Regions from separate parts of the Paenarthrobacter sp. YJN-D genome, predicted to be linked through region 4. Evidence: riboswitches for the same ligand, from Rfam matches in the RefSeq annotation. Region 4 holds a riboswitch; each other region holds the start of a gene.
What was found. Region 4 has a riboswitch for S-adenosylmethionine ahead of HMI60_RS12735 (aminotransferase class V-fold PLP-dependent enzyme). Riboswitches for the same ligand answer to the same signal wherever they lie in the genome.
Positions count from the first base shown of each region.

Region 1: it holds a riboswitch for S-adenosylmethionine, as region 4 does, so the genes downstream of both, HMI60_RS09185 (hypothetical protein) here and HMI60_RS12735 (aminotransferase class V-fold PLP-dependent enzyme) in region 4, are expected to answer to the same signal.
Region 2: it holds a riboswitch for S-adenosylmethionine, as region 4 does, so the genes downstream of both, HMI60_RS11115 (homoserine O-acetyltransferase) here and HMI60_RS12735 (aminotransferase class V-fold PLP-dependent enzyme) in region 4, are expected to answer to the same signal.
Region 3: it holds a riboswitch for S-adenosylmethionine, as region 4 does, so the genes downstream of both, HMI60_RS17665 (DUF1737 domain-containing protein) here and HMI60_RS12735 (aminotransferase class V-fold PLP-dependent enzyme) in region 4, are expected to answer to the same signal.

Region 1 is NZ_CP053549.1:1,941,231-1,945,407, forward strand. It holds gene HMI60_RS09175 (VIT1/CCC1 transporter family protein) at 85-1,248, opposite strand; gene HMI60_RS09180 (hypothetical protein) at 1,487-1,678, shown strand; gene HMI60_RS09185 (hypothetical protein) at 1,675-1,974, opposite strand; SAM riboswitch class IV at 1,991-2,110, opposite strand; gene HMI60_RS09190 (sodium:solute symporter) at 2,220-3,755, opposite strand; gene HMI60_RS09195 (helix-turn-helix domain-containing protein) at 4,036-4,177, shown strand, end outside.
Region 2 is NZ_CP053549.1:2,394,974-2,399,150, reverse strand. It holds gene HMI60_RS11125 (winged helix DNA-binding domain-containing protein) at 1-241, shown strand, start outside; gene HMI60_RS11120 (hypothetical protein) at 287-736, shown strand; gene HMI60_RS11115 (homoserine O-acetyltransferase) at 780-1,901, opposite strand; SAM riboswitch class IV at 1,916-2,033, opposite strand; partial or broken gene HMI60_RS11110 (bifunctional o-acetylhomoserine/o-acetylserine sulfhydrylase) at 2,218-3,555, opposite strand; gene HMI60_RS11105 (VOC family protein) at 3,750-4,177, shown strand, end outside.
Region 3 is NZ_CP053549.1:3,809,169-3,813,345, forward strand. It holds gene HMI60_RS17655 (aromatic amino acid ammonia-lyase) at 1-592, opposite strand, end outside; gene HMI60_RS17660 (NtaA/DmoA family FMN-dependent monooxygenase) at 592-1,920, opposite strand; SAM riboswitch class IV at 2,076-2,187, shown strand; gene HMI60_RS17665 (DUF1737 domain-containing protein) at 2,201-2,464, shown strand; gene HMI60_RS17670 (rhodanese-like domain-containing protein) at 2,461-2,871, shown strand; gene HMI60_RS17675 (O-succinylhomoserine sulfhydrylase) at 2,872-4,080, shown strand; gene HMI60_RS17680 (hypothetical protein) at 4,091-4,177, shown strand, end outside.
Region 4 is NZ_CP053549.1:2,740,044-2,744,220, forward strand. It holds gene HMI60_RS12725 (ribosome small subunit-dependent GTPase A) at 1-568, shown strand, start outside; gene hisN (histidinol-phosphatase) at 640-1,464, shown strand; SAM riboswitch class IV at 1,635-1,748, shown strand; gene HMI60_RS12735 (aminotransferase class V-fold PLP-dependent enzyme) at 1,781-3,187, shown strand; gene HMI60_RS12740 (class I SAM-dependent methyltransferase) at 3,235-4,056, shown strand; gene HMI60_RS12745 (metal-dependent transcriptional regulator) at 4,066-4,177, shown strand, end outside.

The DNA.
Region 1 (4,177 bases), 800 kb from region 4:
TTCTCCATTCCTCAGGCCCTTGGTCACGCGGGGCAGCGCGGAGGACGAACCAACATTACGGTCTGCCGGGGGAGCAGTCCAAACTCAGACGATCGCCGCGCCGAACAGCAAACCGAGACCGTAGGTGGCAGCAGCTGCTCCCAGCCCGATGGCCAGTTGCCGCAGGCCGCGGCTGAGCGGCGACGTACCGGACAGCAAACCCACGACGGCGCCTGTCGCCAGCAGCGCGATGCCCACCAGGACTCCGGCCACCAGGAGCGCGGCCATACCCGTCATCCCGAAAAGGAAGGGCAGGATCGGAACGATGGCTCCCGAGGCGAAGAAGCAGAAACTGGACAGCGCCGCGCCCCACGCCGAACCCACCGATTCATGCTCATCGGCCACCGGCTTCTCGGGCTGCAGGGAGAGGCTGGGATCGCAGTCGCAGCTGAACAATCCCATGCGCTCGGCTGCCCGGTGCTCGGCGGCTTCGCGGGTCATGCCGCGTGCCAGGTACACGAGGACCAGCTCGTTGTGGTCGATGTCCAGCGACGGGGCTGCGGTCAGGGTGGCCTGGGTGGGGAGGGTGGCATTGAGCAGTTCGCGTTGCGAGCGGACGGAGACGTATTCGCCGGCACCCATGGACAGTGCGCCAGCCAGGAGCCCTGCAACGCCGCTCATGAGGACCACGGAACTCGGTACACCCGTCGCGGCCATGCCCATGACCAGCGACAGGTTGCTCACCAAACCGTCGTTGGCGCCGAAAACTGCAGCACGGAAGGTACCCGAGAGCCGGTTGCGTCCACGGGTCGCCAGGCCCCGGACTACTTCCTCGTGGATTTGTTCATCGGCCACCATCGCGGGGGTGGCGGCCGGCTCGGTTCCGTAGGGGGAGCGGCCCTCTGCACGTTGCGCCAGGGCCAGGACGAAGACCGAACCGAAGTTGCGGGCCAGGAACCCCAGGAACTGGCTGCGGGCGGAAGCTGCCTTGGGCATGCCTGCGTGCTCACCCAGGAGTTTGAGCCAGTGCGCTTCATGACGCCCTTCGGCTTCGGCCAGAGCCAGCAGGATCTGCCGTTCCTCGCCGTCGCGGCGCTGGGCGAGTTCGCGGTAGACCGCAGCCTCGGCGCGTTCATCGGCAAGGTACTGCCGCCAACGCCTGATGTCCGACGCAGTGGGTGCTGCCGGTTCTGCGGTGTGGTGGAGGGCTGCGGGTTCGATTGCGGGGTCCGGAGCGGGGCTCGACGAACTGTGGGATTCCTGGTGCATCTGCACTTTATCTCCTGTGCTGGGTGGGGTAGTTGCGGCCCCATTGCACGCCCCACACTACCGCTTATTTGCAGGGTTTTTTGGCTGGTATTCCTTAGCTGGAATGTTCGGTGCACCGTAATTTCCGGCTCTGCTTGACCCTCGCTTTGGCCGGTGCTCAGATGGAAGGACAGGGGCGGGGAGCCTCCCCGCACTCGGTTAGCGGGCTCTTACAGGCCCACGGGACGGAGGTTGCACCATGGACACCACCGAATCACACGCCAAGTACCCGGAACGCACCACCATCGAGTCGGACCCGGCCTACGACTACGCCGAAGACCAGGAAGTGGACGAGCCCTGGGTTGAGGAAGTGGACGCCCCCGAGGACGACGAACGGGTGGTGCCGATCGATGAGACCGAGGAATTCCGTGGGGAGGAAGAGGAAATCTAGTCCTCGTCCCGGCTGCCGAGGGCGAACAGGCGCGGCTGGCCATCCCGTTTTCCTGTCGCGGCCACAGTAACCGTCAGGGTCCGGGACGCCTCGCACCACGTTGAGGGCCGGACGGCCTGGGCCAGCGCTCTGGCGATCTGCTGCGGATGGGGATGCCGGAAGAACAGGGTTTCGTTCCTGGCCACTATGGTGACCGTGCCCAGGTAAAGGTCGACGGCGGGAATCACCGTGACGTTCCGGGCTTCGGTTGGGCCGGTGGTGTTGTGGGCGTGGCTGGCATCGCTCTGATACGGCAAGGTGCTGCTCCTGTGGAGAGTGCTCTTGCCCGCTCGGTTGTCTCAGGTCCGGGACGGGCCGCTTCCTCATCCGAACCACCCGTGAACATGGGGTTGGTGCATGGCCAGTCGGAGCTTGGCGCCACATCTCTTGAAGCTGGGACAACAGTACCGCACCTGCGGTTGTGAAGGCCCTTTTGCCGGGAACAAAACGACGGCGGTGCCGCCCCCGCGAAGGGGCGGCACCGCCGTCGGGTATTGCCTGGTTACTTGCTGCTGCCCACCGGGTGGACTTCCGGCGGCAGTTCCTCGGAGATGGCGCCGGCTACGCGCTTGTCCCAGGCCTCGCGGACGGCTGCGTCCGTGGGCGGAGTCAGCAGGGAGACCACGACGTAAACCACCAGGGAAGCACCGAGGCCCCAGTAGATGGGCTCGTTGGCGTAGACGCCGTCTTCGCTCGGGATGACACCAACCGCGTACATGATGAGCAGGGCCAGTGTCAGAACTGAGCCGACTGCCATGGACCATGCAGCCGCGATGCCCGTTCCGCGCTTCCAGACCAGGCCGCCGAGAATGGCGACCAGGAGTCCGCCCACCAGGATGTCGTAGGCGATGGTCAGGGCAACAACGACGTCCTGCGCTGCCATGGAAATCAGGACGGCAACGATGCCCAGGCCCAGGACCCAGTAGCGGTTAGCCTTGACGTCGTGCTCGGGGTTTTCCGTGTCGTCGGTGTTGATCGTCTTGCCGAACCAGCTGGCCACGAACGGGACAACGTCTGCGCGGGCCACCGTAGCGGCGGCGATCAGGGCGCCCGAAGCGGTGGACATCATCGCAGCCACAGCCGCGGCCATCACCAGTCCGCCGATGCCGACGGGCAGGATGTGGGTTGCCACCTCTGCGTAGACAACGTCCTTGCCGAGGTTGGCGACATCGATGTCCGGGAGGGCGACGCGGGCAGCCAGGCCGATCAGTGCGCCGGCGATGCCGTAGAGGATGCAGTAAACACCGGCGGTAGCTCCGCCCCAGCGTGCAACGGTGGCGGTCTTGGCGGTGAAGACGCGCTGCCAGATGTCCTGGCCGATCAGGAGGCCGAGGGTGTAGACCACGAAGTAAGTGATGATTGTCTGGACGCCGATGCCGTCGATCTGGAAGAAGCTGGCGTCAAGGCGCTCACGGATGCCGTCCATTCCGCCGGCTGCGTTCAGGACGAACGGCAGCATCAGGAAGAAAATGCCTACGGTCTTGATGAGGAACTGCACCTGGTCTGCCAAGGTGATGGACCACATGCCGCCGATGGTGGAGTAGACCAGCACGATGGCGCCGCCGACGGCGATTGCCAACCAGCGTTCCCAGTCGAAGAGCACCACGAAGATGGTGGCGTAGGCGCCGGTGGACGTGGCGCAGAGCATGAGGGTGTAAGCCAACATCACGATTCCGGATGTCTGGGTGGCTTTGCTGCCGTATCGCAGGCTCAGCATTTGGGAGACCGTGTAGATCTTCAACCGCTGGATGGTGCCGGCGAACAGGAGGCTAAGGAGCAGCACGCCGGAGCCGATGGCCACCACGAGCCACATGCCGGAGATGCCGAACTTGTAGCCGAGGCCCACGCCGCCCACGGTGGATGCGCCACCGAGGACCACGGCGGCCATGGTGCCTGTGTAGAGGAAGGGTCCCAGGCGGCGGCCGGCCACCAGGAAGTCGCTGTTGTTCTTTGTGCGGGACTTGCCCCACCAGCCGAAGGCCAGCATGGCGAGCAGGTACACCACCACGATTGCGATATTACTAGCCGAAGATTCCATGAACGGTCCTTGGAGCTGATGCACGGAGGTTGGGGTTTTCGACGATACTCCTGCGATGCGTCGAAGTCTCTGTGCGGATGATTGGAGATTTGGGTTTGGAGCTTGGGGATGTGTTGTGTGCCTCACAGACAACACTTGTTGCCTATGAGGATATGTTGTGATCGGAGTAACAGTCAAGATCCTTTGGACTTGGTTACGCCCGCAGTGGCCCTGTTGGCGTGCCTCCCGGCTACTATTGCTCCAATGACAGGGCCACATGACAGGCCTGAAAGGTTCGTGAATGAAGGCTCTACCCGTTGAACCGAGCAATGTTCCCGTTGCCATCGGTTCCAGAATCCGCGCAGCCCGGCAAGCGCAGCGCCTCACCATCGAGCAGGTTGCGGACGCCACCGGGTTGACCAAAGGCTTCCTGAGCCGCGTGG
Region 2 (4,177 bases), 350 kb from region 4:
CTCGCAATCCCGCCACTACCTGGGCGGTACCGCACCGTACTTGCCTGAGGACAACGGCCCCATGCATGTAGTCCTCGTGGACGGCAGGCTGGCCGGATGGTGGCGGCACAGCTTCGCAGGGGGCATGTGCGGGCTCGAGGTCCGGATGGACAAGCCGGCAACCAAGGAAGAGCAGATGGCCCTGGAAGCCGAAGCGGAACGCTACGGGATTTTCCTGGGCATGGAGGCCAAGCTGCTGTGATGGGCACAGGGCTAAGCTGGGGTTAAGACCTAGGAGGCCTGCACTGTGAACAATCTGATCTTCTGGATCATCGTCTGCTCGTGGCTGATTCCCATGGGAATCCGCATGTACAACCGGTCCAAGGCCCGCCGCCTGCAGAACGGGAATTTTCGTGGTCAGGATTATCCTCAACAGGGTTTCCCACCACAAAATTACCCGCCGCAGGACTACCCGCAACAGAATTACCCGGGCTACCCGTCAGGGCCGGCAGTCATCCGCCCTGCAGACGAGGCTCCGCAGGTCGCGCCGCCGTCGAACGCCTCCTACCCAAGCGGTTCCTACCCAAGCGATTCCTACCGGGCCGGACAGCCCGCTCCCGCGCCGTTTCCCATTGCCGGTTCCGAGCCCCAGGGCTACCGCGCCCGAAAGCTGGCTGAACTGGATGCGAAGTTCACCAATGGCCAGATCGCCATGGAGGACTACATGAAGCAGCGCGGGGAGATCATGAACGGCTAGGCACGTCCACAAACAGGCAACTCTACGAACAGGCTCCTCACGGTCAGGCGAAGAACGCCCCGCGAAGCTGCTCCGACAATTGGCCGATTTCCGTGAGGAAGCCATCGTGGCCGATCGGCGCCTGGATGGTGTGGACCGGAACATTCCCCGGCAGTGCTGCCGCCAGCTCCTTGGACTGGGCCGGGAAGTACAGCCTGTCCGTGTCCACAGCAGCAACAAAGAACTCGGCGGTGGCACGAGAAAGTGCTTCCTGCAGTGTGCCCCGTCCCCGCCTGATGTCGTGAGACATCAACGCTTCGGTGATGGCGATATAGCTGTTGGCATCGAACCGCCGCACAAGCTTTGTCCCCTGGTGGTCCAAGTAGCTTTCCACCTGGTAGCGACCACGCTCCCCCAGGACTGCTGCGGAGAGCGGCGTTTCCTGATGTTGGGCTTCCCTGCCGAAGCGGAGATCCAGTTCCAGGGCGGAACGGTACGTGATGTGCGCAATCCGGCGGGCCAGGGCAAGTCCGTGTTCCGGGGCCGGACCGCCGTAGTAGTCCCCATTGTTGAAGTGCGGGTCCTGCCGGATGGCCAGGGTTTGGGCCTGCGCAAAGGCAATCTGCTCGGCGGTGCTGTAGGCTCCCACCGAAATGACGGCGCAGCGGTTGACCCTCTCCGGAAACGTGACAGCCCATTCGAGGGCCCTGGCCCCACCCATCGAGCCGCCCAGGACCGCGTGCCAGGATTCAATCCCCAAGAGATCCGCCAAACGGGCCTCAGCAACCGTGCTGTCGCGAAGAGTAACCAGGGGGAACCGCGAACCCCACGGCTTGCCGTCCGGCGCATCGGAGGACGGGCCGGTGCTGCCATAGCAGCCACCCACGATATTGATGGAGACAACGAAGAACCTGTTGGTGTCGATGGTGGCGCCCGGACCCACCAACTGCTCCCACCACCCTTCCTCGTCCGTGGCTCCGCGGGCAACGTGGGTGCTGCCCGTCAGCGCATGCTGGATGAGCACGGCATTGGACGCGTCGGCGTTGAGTCGTCCCCAGGTTTCGTACGCCAACACGACGTTGGGGAGGTGACCGCCGGCTTCGAGCGCCAGCGGCCCTATGCCCGCGTACTTGACGGTTCCGTCTTCTTCTCCGGATTTGGGAAGTGCTGTAGCAGTGATGGTCATTCCTTTGACACCTAACTTCGCGCTTGCCCGTCGCCTTGCGTGCGAACAGGCCAGGTCTTCACCCGGGGCACCCCACCGCGGAAGGAGGGTTGCCGGCCAGCAAGCCGGGGCTATCTGCTGGCACTCATGACCTAATACGTAGAGTCTAGGAAAGACACCACCGTTATGGCGAAGAATGTGACACCAGTGTGACGTTCAAGGGCAGCTTCATTCACGAAAGAGCACTCCGGGGTGCCGTCCGGCGAATAATCGTCGATGTGGACGGCGCCCCGGGTCCGTCAGCCAGGTGCGTCAGCTGCAGACGTGGAGGGCAGGCTCAGGCGCCCTTGGCCGCGCGGAAGCCGGCTTCGAGGTCGGCAATGATGTCATCGATGTGCTCAATGCCCACGGACAAGCGGACCAGGCCCGGGTTGACGCCGGCGGCTACCTGCTGCTCGACCGTCAGCTGGCTGTGCGTGGTCGACGCCGGGTGGATGACCAGGGAGCGGACGTCACCGATGTTGGCGACGTGGGAGTGCAGCTCCAGACCGTCCACGAAGCGCTTGCCGGCCTCTACGCCACCCTTGATGTTGAAGGCCACGATGGCTCCCGTGCCCTGGGGTCCGTACTTGCGGCCCCGCTCGTACCAGGGGCTGGACGGCAGGCCCGCATAGGCGACCGATTCGACGTCGTCATGCGCTTCCAGCCACTCGGCCACCTTGGTGGCGTTGGCGACGTGGCGCTCCACCCGCAGGCTCAAGGTTTCCAGGCCCTGCGCGATGAGGAACGCGTTGAACGGCGACACGGCCGAGCCGAGGTCGCGAAGGAGCTGGACACGGGCCTTCAGGATGTAGGAAAGGTTGGCTCCGAGCGCTCCGTCCTTGCCCAGGTCGCGGGCGTAAACCAAGCCGTTGTAACTGGGGTCCGGGGTGTTGAAGCCGGGGAACCGCTCCGGGTCTTTGCCGAAGTCGAAGTTGCCCGAGTCCACGATCACGCCTGCGATCGCCGAACCGTGTCCGCCGAGGTACTTGGTTGCGGAGTGGACCACAATGTCCGCGCCCCACTCGATGGGCCGGATGAGGAACGGCGTGGAGAGGGTGTTGTCGACGATGAGAGGCACGCCTGCCTCGTGCGCGACACCGGCGACGCCTTCGATATCCAGCACGTCCTGGCGTGGGTTCGAGACGACTTCACCAAAGAACAGCTTGGTGTTCGCCTGGACGGCCGCACGCCACTGCTCGAGGTTGTCCGGGTCCTCGACGAAAGTCACGGAGATGCCGAACTTCTTCAGCGTGTGGGCCAGCAGGTTGTACGTGCCGCCGTAGAGGCTGGGGCTCGCGACGACGTGGTCGCCGGCCTCGGCGATGTTCAGGATGGCAAAGGTCTCGGCTGCCTGGCCCGAACTGAGCAGCAGTGCACCCAGACCGCCTTCGAGGCTCGCGACGCGCTGTTCCACGGCGTCCTGCGTGGGGTTGCCGATCCGGGTGTAGATCGGAGCCAGTTCGGCCAGGGCAAAGCGGTTGGCCGCGCTTTCAGCACTCGGGAAAACGAACGACGTTGTCTGGTAGATCGGCAACGAACGCGCGCCCGTGGCGGCATCCGGCTCTTGGCCTGCGTGGATCTGGCGGGTTTCGAAAGACCATCCTTGGGACATGGAGTTCTCCTGTTCGTGGCGCGTGTGGTCGGCGGAATAGCTGTGGGAAGGAAGCTGCGGCCAGTCTAGGAAGTGTCCGGGTCCTTGGACAGCTTTGTGACGCCAGCAGAATATATGGGCTCTTTTGCGACCTTCCATGACGCCCGTCGCGAGATCCCACCTTAGTTAGGGTTGGCTTAGCTGAGACACCGATCACAAAGTGCCAAGATGAAGCCATGCGCATGGATCACGTCTCTTACGCCTGTGAACGAGATGGCCTCTTGGCCACTACCGAACGAATTTCCGCGGCTCTGGGAGTGGACGCAGTCCGGGGCGGAGTGCACCCGCGCTTCGGCACCCGGAACATGATCATTCCCCTTGCGGATAACAAGTACCTGGAAGTCGTGGAGGTCCTGGACCACCCTGCTTCCGACAAAGCACCCTTCGGCCAAGCTGTCCGTGCACGCTCAGCCGCCGGCGGCGGTTGGATGGGCTGGTGCGTGGCAGTTGACGACCTCGCCCCGTTTGAGGAACGCCTCGGCCGCGCAGCAGTCCCGGGCAACCGCAAGTTCCCTGACGGCCGCGAACTGGTGTGGCAGCAGATCGGCATCCTCGGCTTGATCGCCGATCCCCAGGTGCCGTACCTGCTCAAGTGGGAGGGCGA
Region 3 (4,177 bases), 1.1 Mb from region 4:
CGCTCACCAGGGCCAAGGCCTCTCCGGCAGCAGGTTGCAGGGCTTGCAGACCGGCGTCCGCGAGGGCTTTGGCGCCGGGCACCAGCATGCCGGAGGCGTCGAACGCTTCTCCCTCGCCCAGGGCTACGGCAGCGACGGCGGCCAGCTGGGTCAGGTCGGAGGAACCCACGGACCCTTCGCGCGGGATGGCGGGGTAGACGCCGCGGTTGAGCAGTTCGGCATAGAACCCGGCGGTCCCGGCACGAACCCCGGATCCGCCCCGGCTGAACCCGACAAGCCGGGCCAGGATCACTGCGCGCGCTGCGGCACGATCCAGATACGGGCCTACGCCGCTGTTGTGATACCTGATGACCTGCACCTGGTAGGCGAGGAGGGACTTCTCCTCCACAGCAGTGTCCCGGCCTGACCCTAGAAGGGTATTCAGGCCGTAGACCCGTTGGCCGGAAGCGGCCGCCTGCTCCACGATCTCCCTTCCCCGTCCGATCAAATTCAACGCTTCTTGGTTGAGTTCCACGTGAAACGTCGGATCCGCAGCCGCTTCCGCCACAGCCAACGCGGAGATGGGGCCCGTCCCGATGGTGAAAATGCCCATTAGAAATCCAGCAGGTTTTGGCGGAATCCGCCGTTGCCGTAACTCTTCCTCAACAGGCCGCGGCGGCGGAGTTCCGGGGTCAGCTTGTCCAGCACACCGTGCACGGTCACCGGATCAACAAAGCCGGAGAACAGGAAGCCGTCGCCCCCTACGGCCGCGCCGGTCTCCTCCAGATAATCCGCAATTTCTCCCACCGTGCCGATGATCGAATCCCCGGCACCACCGCTGCGTGCCTGCAGGATTTCACGCAGAGTGGACCCGGGAGGGGCAGCCTTGGCGAAGTGCTCCAACGTGCCCTGGTTGCTGTTGGTGCTCAACTCCGGAAGCGGGGCATCGAGGTCGAACTTTTTAAAGTCGATCACGGACAGGTAGGAGATGGAGTTGAGCTGGCTGTCGATGTCACGCTGCGTCAATTCCCGGCGCTGCGCCCGTAGCTCCTCGGCCTCGGCTGTGGAACCCACCACGGTGGGCTTCAGCACGAAAAGCACCTTCACGTCGTCGGGATTCCGCCCGGCTTTCGCCGCCTCGGCCCGGATCGAATCCCGGTAGGCCTTCATACCGTCAACGCCGCGGGCGAGCGCAATTGCCACATCCGCGTGACCGCCGGCAAACGCTTTGCCCCGCGGAGAGGCGCCAGCTTGGACAAGCACGGGTTCCTCGGGCAACGGTGCCGTGTTCAACGGCCCACGGACCTTGAAGAAGTCGCCGTCGTGGTTGATCGGATGCACTTTGGTATGGTCCGCAAACACCCCGGCTGAAACGTCCTCAAGTACAGCGTCGGCCTCCCAGCTACGCCAAAGCCGCCTGACGACGTCGACGAATTCCTCCGCTTTTTCGTACCGGAGGTCATGTTCGATCTGCTGGTCCAAGCCGTAGTTCTGCGCGGCGAGATCGCTGCCCGAGGTGACCACATTCCATCCGAGCTGCCCCTCGGAGAAGTGCTGCAGGGTAGCGAGGAGCCGGGCCGCGGTGAAGGGCGGGTAGAAGGAAGCGCTGACCGTGGGAACGATCCCCAGGTGCTCCGTGGCGGAAAGCAAGTACGGGACCAACGCCAAAGGATCGTGTTTCGGCGCAAAGGAAGCATGGGCCAGCGAAACCTCGGCAGTACCGCCATAGGTGTCCGGGACGGTCAGGGAATCCTCGATGATGAACAGGTCCAGCCCGGACAGCTCGAAAGCGCGCACGGCTTCCTGGTACAGGGCCGGTTTCTTCCAGTCGTACCCCAGGCTGTAGCCCGGAGTGCCCCAGCCCTGCACCCCGAAACCGTGCCCCACAAACCAACCAAAATGCAGCATGGGCTTGAGTGTAGAACTGCTCTGTCCGTTCACCGCGACCTGATTTCATACGAAGTTACAGGGGGTCGTACTGCGTCAATTATGCTCCCGGGACGTCTTAATTGGACCCGTACTCCAGTACCGCCCGGTTACGCAACATGACGACGGCCGCCGTGCGGGCCGTCGTCGTGAATGCTACGTTTTTCTTGAGTAATGAGAACCAGCGCAAAGCCCTGACTTGCTGGTCGGCAACCCTCTCTCCGGCGGGGTGCCTCAGGTGACTACTCGGCGTATCGACAACTCGAACTGCAAGCGTGACTGAGGAGCACCAGCAATGCCTGAACCCACTGAAGAAAAACTCTCTTACCGCCTGATAACAGGCCCGGATACCCGCGACTTTTGTGAGCGGATCACCAACGCCCTGGCGGATGGGTACGTACTGCACGGCAGCCCCGCCGCCACGTTCAACGGAACCGACGTGATCGTCGCGCAGGCCGTCGTCCTGCCCGCCGCGATTGCCAGCGCCGATGCCGCAGTCGCCAACGCCGTTGATGAACTGGATACCGACGACGAAGAAGCATTCGAGGGCCACGCATGAGCTACGCAGGTGACCTGACCCCGCAGGACGCGTGGGCCAAGCTTGAACAGGGCGCCATCCTGGTGGACGTCCGCACCGAGGGCGAATGGGCCCACATCGGAATCCCCGACACGAAAGCCACCGAGAACGATCCCCTGTTCATCCAGTGGAACCTCGCCGGCGGCATCCCGAACTCCCGCTTCATCGAGGACCTGCAACAACAGGCACCCGAGGACGACGGCGTGGAGCTCGTCTTCATCTGCCGCTCCGGCCAGCGCTCCATCGCCGCCGCCATCGCCGCCACGCAGGCAGGATTCACCGCCTACAACGTCCTTGAAGGCTTTGAAGGCGAACCCGACCGTTACGGCGAACGCACCGTCAATGGTTGGAAGAACCGTGGCCTGCCAACGAATCTGGGGACCGAGTAAGTGACTTTCAATCCTGACGCCGCCGGCTGGAGCCCCGACACCCAGGCCGTTCGCGGTGGACTTGACCGTACCAACTTCCAAGAAACGGCCGAACCCGTCTTCCTGAACTCCGGCTTCGTTTACGAATCCGCCGCCGCGGCAGAACGCGCCTTCACCGGCGAGGACGAACGCTTCGTCTACTCCCGCTACGGCAACCCGTCCGTGGCCACCTTCCAGGAGCGGCTGCGCCTCCTCGAAGGTACCGAGGCTTGCTTCGCGACGGCGTCCGGCATGTCCGCCGTGTTCACCGCACTGGGTGCCCTGCTGGCTGCCGGTGACCGCGTGGTTGCTGCCCGTTCCCTCTTCGGCTCCTGCTTCGTGATCCTCAACGAGATCCTTCCGCGCTGGGGCGTGGAGACGGTGTTTGTGGACGGACCGGACCTTGACCAGTGGCGTGAGGCTCTCTCCGAGCCGACCACCGCCGTCTTCTTCGAGTCACCGTCCAACCCGATGCAGGAGATCGTGGACATCCAGGCCGTCAGCGAACTGGCGCATGCCGCTGGGGCGACTGTCGTCGTCGACAACGTCTTTGCCACTCCCCTGCTGCAGCGCTGTGGCGAGCTGGGCGCCGACGTGATTGTGTACTCAGGCACCAAGCACATCGACGGCCAGGGACGCGTCCTCGGTGGCGCGATCCTGGGCACCAAGGAGTTCATCGATGGACCGGTGAAGCAGCTCATGCGCCACACGGGGCCATCGCTTTCGGCTTTCAACGCCTGGGTGTTGACCAAGGGCCTGGAAACCATCGGGCTCCGAGTCAACCACAGCTCGGCATCGGCCCTGAAGATCGCGGAATGGTTGGAGCAGCAACCCGCCATCAGCTGGGTCAAGTACCCCTTGCTGAAGTCGCACCCGCAGTACGAGCTCGCCGCGAAGCAGATGAAAGCCGGCGGCACAGTGCTCACGTTCGAGCTCTCGCCGTCCGCTGGCCGCTCCGCGAAAGAAGCCGCGTTCGCGCTGCTTGATGGATTGCGTGTCATCGACATCTCCAACAACCTTGGTGACTCCAAGTCGCTGATCACCCACCCTGCCACCACCACCCACCGGGCCATGGGTCCGGAGGGCCGGGCGGCGATCGGGCTGTCCGATGGCGTGGTGCGCTTGTCGGTGGGGCTGGAGGACGTGGACGATCTCATCCTGGATCTGGAGAAGGCCCTCAAACAGGTCTAACCTTGCTGGCATGAGGCATCCGTACCGCCGGGCGGGGGCTGTCATCGTTGCGGGATCGGTGGTGTGGTTGGCCGGGATTTCACCGGGATCCCGCGTG
Region 4 (4,177 bases):
GGTGATTATCAGCCGGACAGCCGATTCTGAAGCCGGTGGCATTGATGCCCGATCCGATGATGGGCTGTCGGCCCGGTTGGACAGGGATGCTGTTTCCCGGCTCCGCGCACACCTCCGTGGCAAAGTGACCGTCATGCTGGGCCACTCCGGTGTGGGCAAGTCCACCATGGTCAACGCGTTGACGGGCGCCGAGCGGGCCACCGGCGGCGTGAATGCCGTCACCGGACGTGGCCGGCACACTTCGTCGTCGGCATTGGCGCTGAAGCTCGCGGATGCCCCCTCGGGCAGCTGGATCATTGACACCCCCGGTATCCGCTCCTTCGGCTTGGCCCACGTGGATCCGGACCGGATCCTGCATTCCTTCCCGGACCTCGAACCCGGCACCGAAGCATGCGAGCGGGGATGCAAGCACGACGCTACGGCAGTGAACTGCGGGCTGGACGCCTGGGTCAATGAAGGACATGCGGGCCCTTCAGGGGTGGCGCGCCTGGCGTCACTGCGTCGCCTGCTGGGCGCGGACCCGCGCCTGGAGGCCAAAGAAGCGAAAGAGCTCGGCACGGTTACTTGATGACACTGGAAAACTGAGGGTGCAGCGGTAACGTCCCCACCGCCGCCAGTATTTCAGGATAGTTTGGTGCCATGACCCAACCCGCTTCCACCTACAACGACGACCTGCGCCTGGCCCATGTCCTCGCCGATTCCGTCGACGCCCAAACCATGGATCGCTTCAAGGCCCTGGACCTGCAGATCGAAACCAAGCCGGACCTTACCCCTGTCACCGATGCCGACAAGGCTGCGGAGGAGGCTATCCGCGGTCAGTTGTCGCGCTCGCGTCCACGTGATGCAGTCCTGGGTGAAGAGTTCGGCAGCAGTGGCCACGGATCGCGGCGCTGGATCATCGATCCCATCGACGGAACAAAGAACTTTGTCCGCGGCGTTCCAGTATGGGCAACGCTGATCGCGCTCGTCGATGAAGGCGAGCCCGTCGTTGGTGTGGTCAGCGCTCCGGCGTTGGGCAAACGCTGGTGGGCTGCCAAGGACATGGGCGCCTACATGGGTCGGTCCCTCGCTTCAGCAACCCGCCTCAAGGTGTCCAACGTTTCACGCCTGGCCGACGCTTCCATGTCCTACTCCAGCCTGTCCGGCTGGAAGGAGCGGGGCAATCTGGACGAATTCATGGACCTCACGGAGGACGTCTGGCGCACACGTGCCTACGGTGACTTCTGGTCCTACTGCCTCGTGGCCGAGGGCGCAGTGGACATCGCCTGCGAACCGGAGCTGAACCTCTACGACATGGCTGCGCTCGTCCCCATCGTGACGGAGGCAGGCGGGCGCTTCACTTCCCTGGAAGGCGAAGACGGACCGTTCGGCGGCAACGCCCTGGCCACCAACTCCATCCTGCATTCGGAAGTCCTGAAGCGTCTGAACCCCGGACTGGACGACCTCCTGCAGCCCCAAGCCTGAGGCTGACCCTACTCCGGATTGCCGAATTTCCGACGGCGGACGCCCGCTTTTGTGCGCGTCCGCCGTTTTTTGTTCGCGGAAACTGGGATTTGGCATTCCGCGTAACAAAGCGCTTAACAAAACCCCACGGCTTTGGATCGTCCCCCGGACGTGCCTTAGCCTTTTTTACAGGTCACGAGTGCCAGCGCTAAACCCCGGTTTGCTGGCCGGCAACCCTCCATTCGCGGTGGGGTGCCCCGGGTGACGACCCGGCCGGTCCGGAACGGATGCGGCAAGCGCGGATCCCCCTGTGGGGGTCCCTCTTGAGTGAGGTCCCATGAGCACAGTCACGTTCAACGCAAACACCATCCCTTCCTTTGTTGACGAAGCCGCCCTCGAATCGGCAGCTGCGCGTCCCCTCGCCGCCGTCACGGGCGCGGAGCTTCAGGCGCCTCTGATCCAAGGTGGCCACGTCCGCTATGCCAACCTCGACTACGGCGCGTCAGCCCCTGCGCTGACGATTGTTTCCGCCTACCTCAACGAGGTCCTCCCGTACTACGCCAGCGTTCACCGCGGGGCAGGCTTCGCCTCGCAGATCAGCACCTCCGTCTACGAGAATTCCCGGAACATCGTCCGTGACTTCGTTGGCGGACGTGCAGACGATTCGGTGATCTTTACCCGGAACACCACGGACTCCTTGAACCTGCTGGCCGGCTGCCTCCCGCAGGTCGACGGCGAGTTTGCCGGCGAGGTCCTGTACTTGGACATTGAGCACCACGCAAACCTGCTGCCGTGGCAGGGCGTGCCGCACCGCAGCGTGGTTGCGGCGCCGACGCTGGCCGGAACACTGGACAAGATCGAAGCCGAACTGGCCCTGGGCGGCGTCAGCCTGCTCGCCGTCACGGGCGCCTCGAACGTCACCGGAGAGATCCTGCCGATCGCCCGGCTTGCCGCGCTGGCCCACGAGTACGGCGCGAGGATCGTGGTGGATGCAGCCCAGCTCGCTCCGCACCGCCGCGTCAACATCGCAGAGGCTGACGTCGACTACATCGTCTTCTCAGGACACAAGCTCTATGCGCCGTTCGGCGCAGGAGTGGTAGTGGGCCGCCCGGACTGGCTCGACGCCGGGATCCCGCACCTGGCAGGTGGTGGCGCTGTCCGCGAAGCGCGCTTGGACTCGGTCAGCTGGGCCACGGGTCCGGCGAGGCACGAGGGCGGTTCCCCCAACGTCCTGGGCGCCGCAACGCTCGCCCGCGCCACTCAGGTGCTCGCCGGCCTCGACCAGGACGCCTGGCACGCACACGAAGCGGGCATCCGCAGCTACCTGGTTGAGGGCCTGGAAGCCATCGACGGCGTTACAGTCCACCGGATCTTCAGCGATTCCGAGGACACCATCGGCGTGGTCAACTTCTCCGTAGAAGGATTCGACGCCGGACTGGTCGCCGCATATCTGGCGGCCGAACACGGAGTGGGCCTCCGCGACGGACGTTTCTGCGCGCATCCGTTGCTCAAGCGGCTGGGACTGCCTTCGGGTTCCCTGCGCGCAAGCTTCGGCGTCGGCTCCCGGTTGGAGGACGCCACCAGGCTGCTGGCAGGCATCGAGGAACTCAAGCGCAACGGCCTGGGCTGGGACTATGTGGTGGACGAGGGCCGTTGGGTACCGGCCAACGACCACCGCAGCTACCCCGAGTGGGCGCCCAACACCCCGGGCACAGCCGGTGCCGCTCCCTGCACGGTCGACTAGAGGGTAAATTCGTAGGGTACCTCTAACGGCCCTGTGAAGGAGTTTGCGTGTCCCTGCGCTCACCGAACGGCGCTCCAGTCACTCCCGGTCCCGCCGGTCCCCGCGGACCCAAACTCCATGCCTCCCGGCGCCATGAACTTGGCCAAAGCTTCCAGGATGGCGGAGACCACTACGATCGCGTGCGGCCAGGCTATCCTGTGGACTCCGTTGATTGGCTCCTACCTGAAGGGGCATCGACAGCTGCGGACCTCGGCGCAGGAACGGGCAAGTTCACCTCTCTCCTGGCCGGACGCGGACTTGAGGTGGCCGCCGTCGACCCTTCCACCGATATGTTGGCGCAACTGCGAAAGGCCTACCCCGATGTTCACGCGACGGAGGGGACGGCCGAGGCAACCGGACTGGCGGACTCAGCATTCGACGTCGTCAGCGTTGCCCAGGCCTGGCACTGGTGCGAGCCCCTTGCCGCGAGCACGGAGATCGCCCGTATCCTGCGCCCCGCGGGGGTTCTGGGGCTGATCTGGAACCAGCTGGACACCTCAATTCCCTGGGTCCACAGGCTCTCGCGCATCATGCATGCAGGCGACGTCCACAAGCCGGGATTCCGGCCGGTTATCGGCCCGGAATTTCACGGACTGGAACGCCACCTCACCAGGTGGGAGGACCCGCTCTCGCCCGAGGACATCATGGAGTTGACCAAGTCGCGCAGTTACTACCTGCGCGCCAACGAAGCGACGCGGGCCAAAGTCATGGGCAACCTCCAGTGGTACCTCTACGAACACCTTGGCCACGCGCCGGGAGAAACCGTGCCGCTGCCCTACCTGACGCAGACCTGGCGTGCATACAAAGTCCGCGATGCCACACCACGGTAGGCTAGGGGTGTGAAGACCAGTACGCCCTCCTCCTCGATCGAGGACTACGTCAAGGTCATCTACTCCTATACGGAGTGGCAGGACAAGCCGATCACGTCCTCACAGCTTGCCCTGCGGCTCG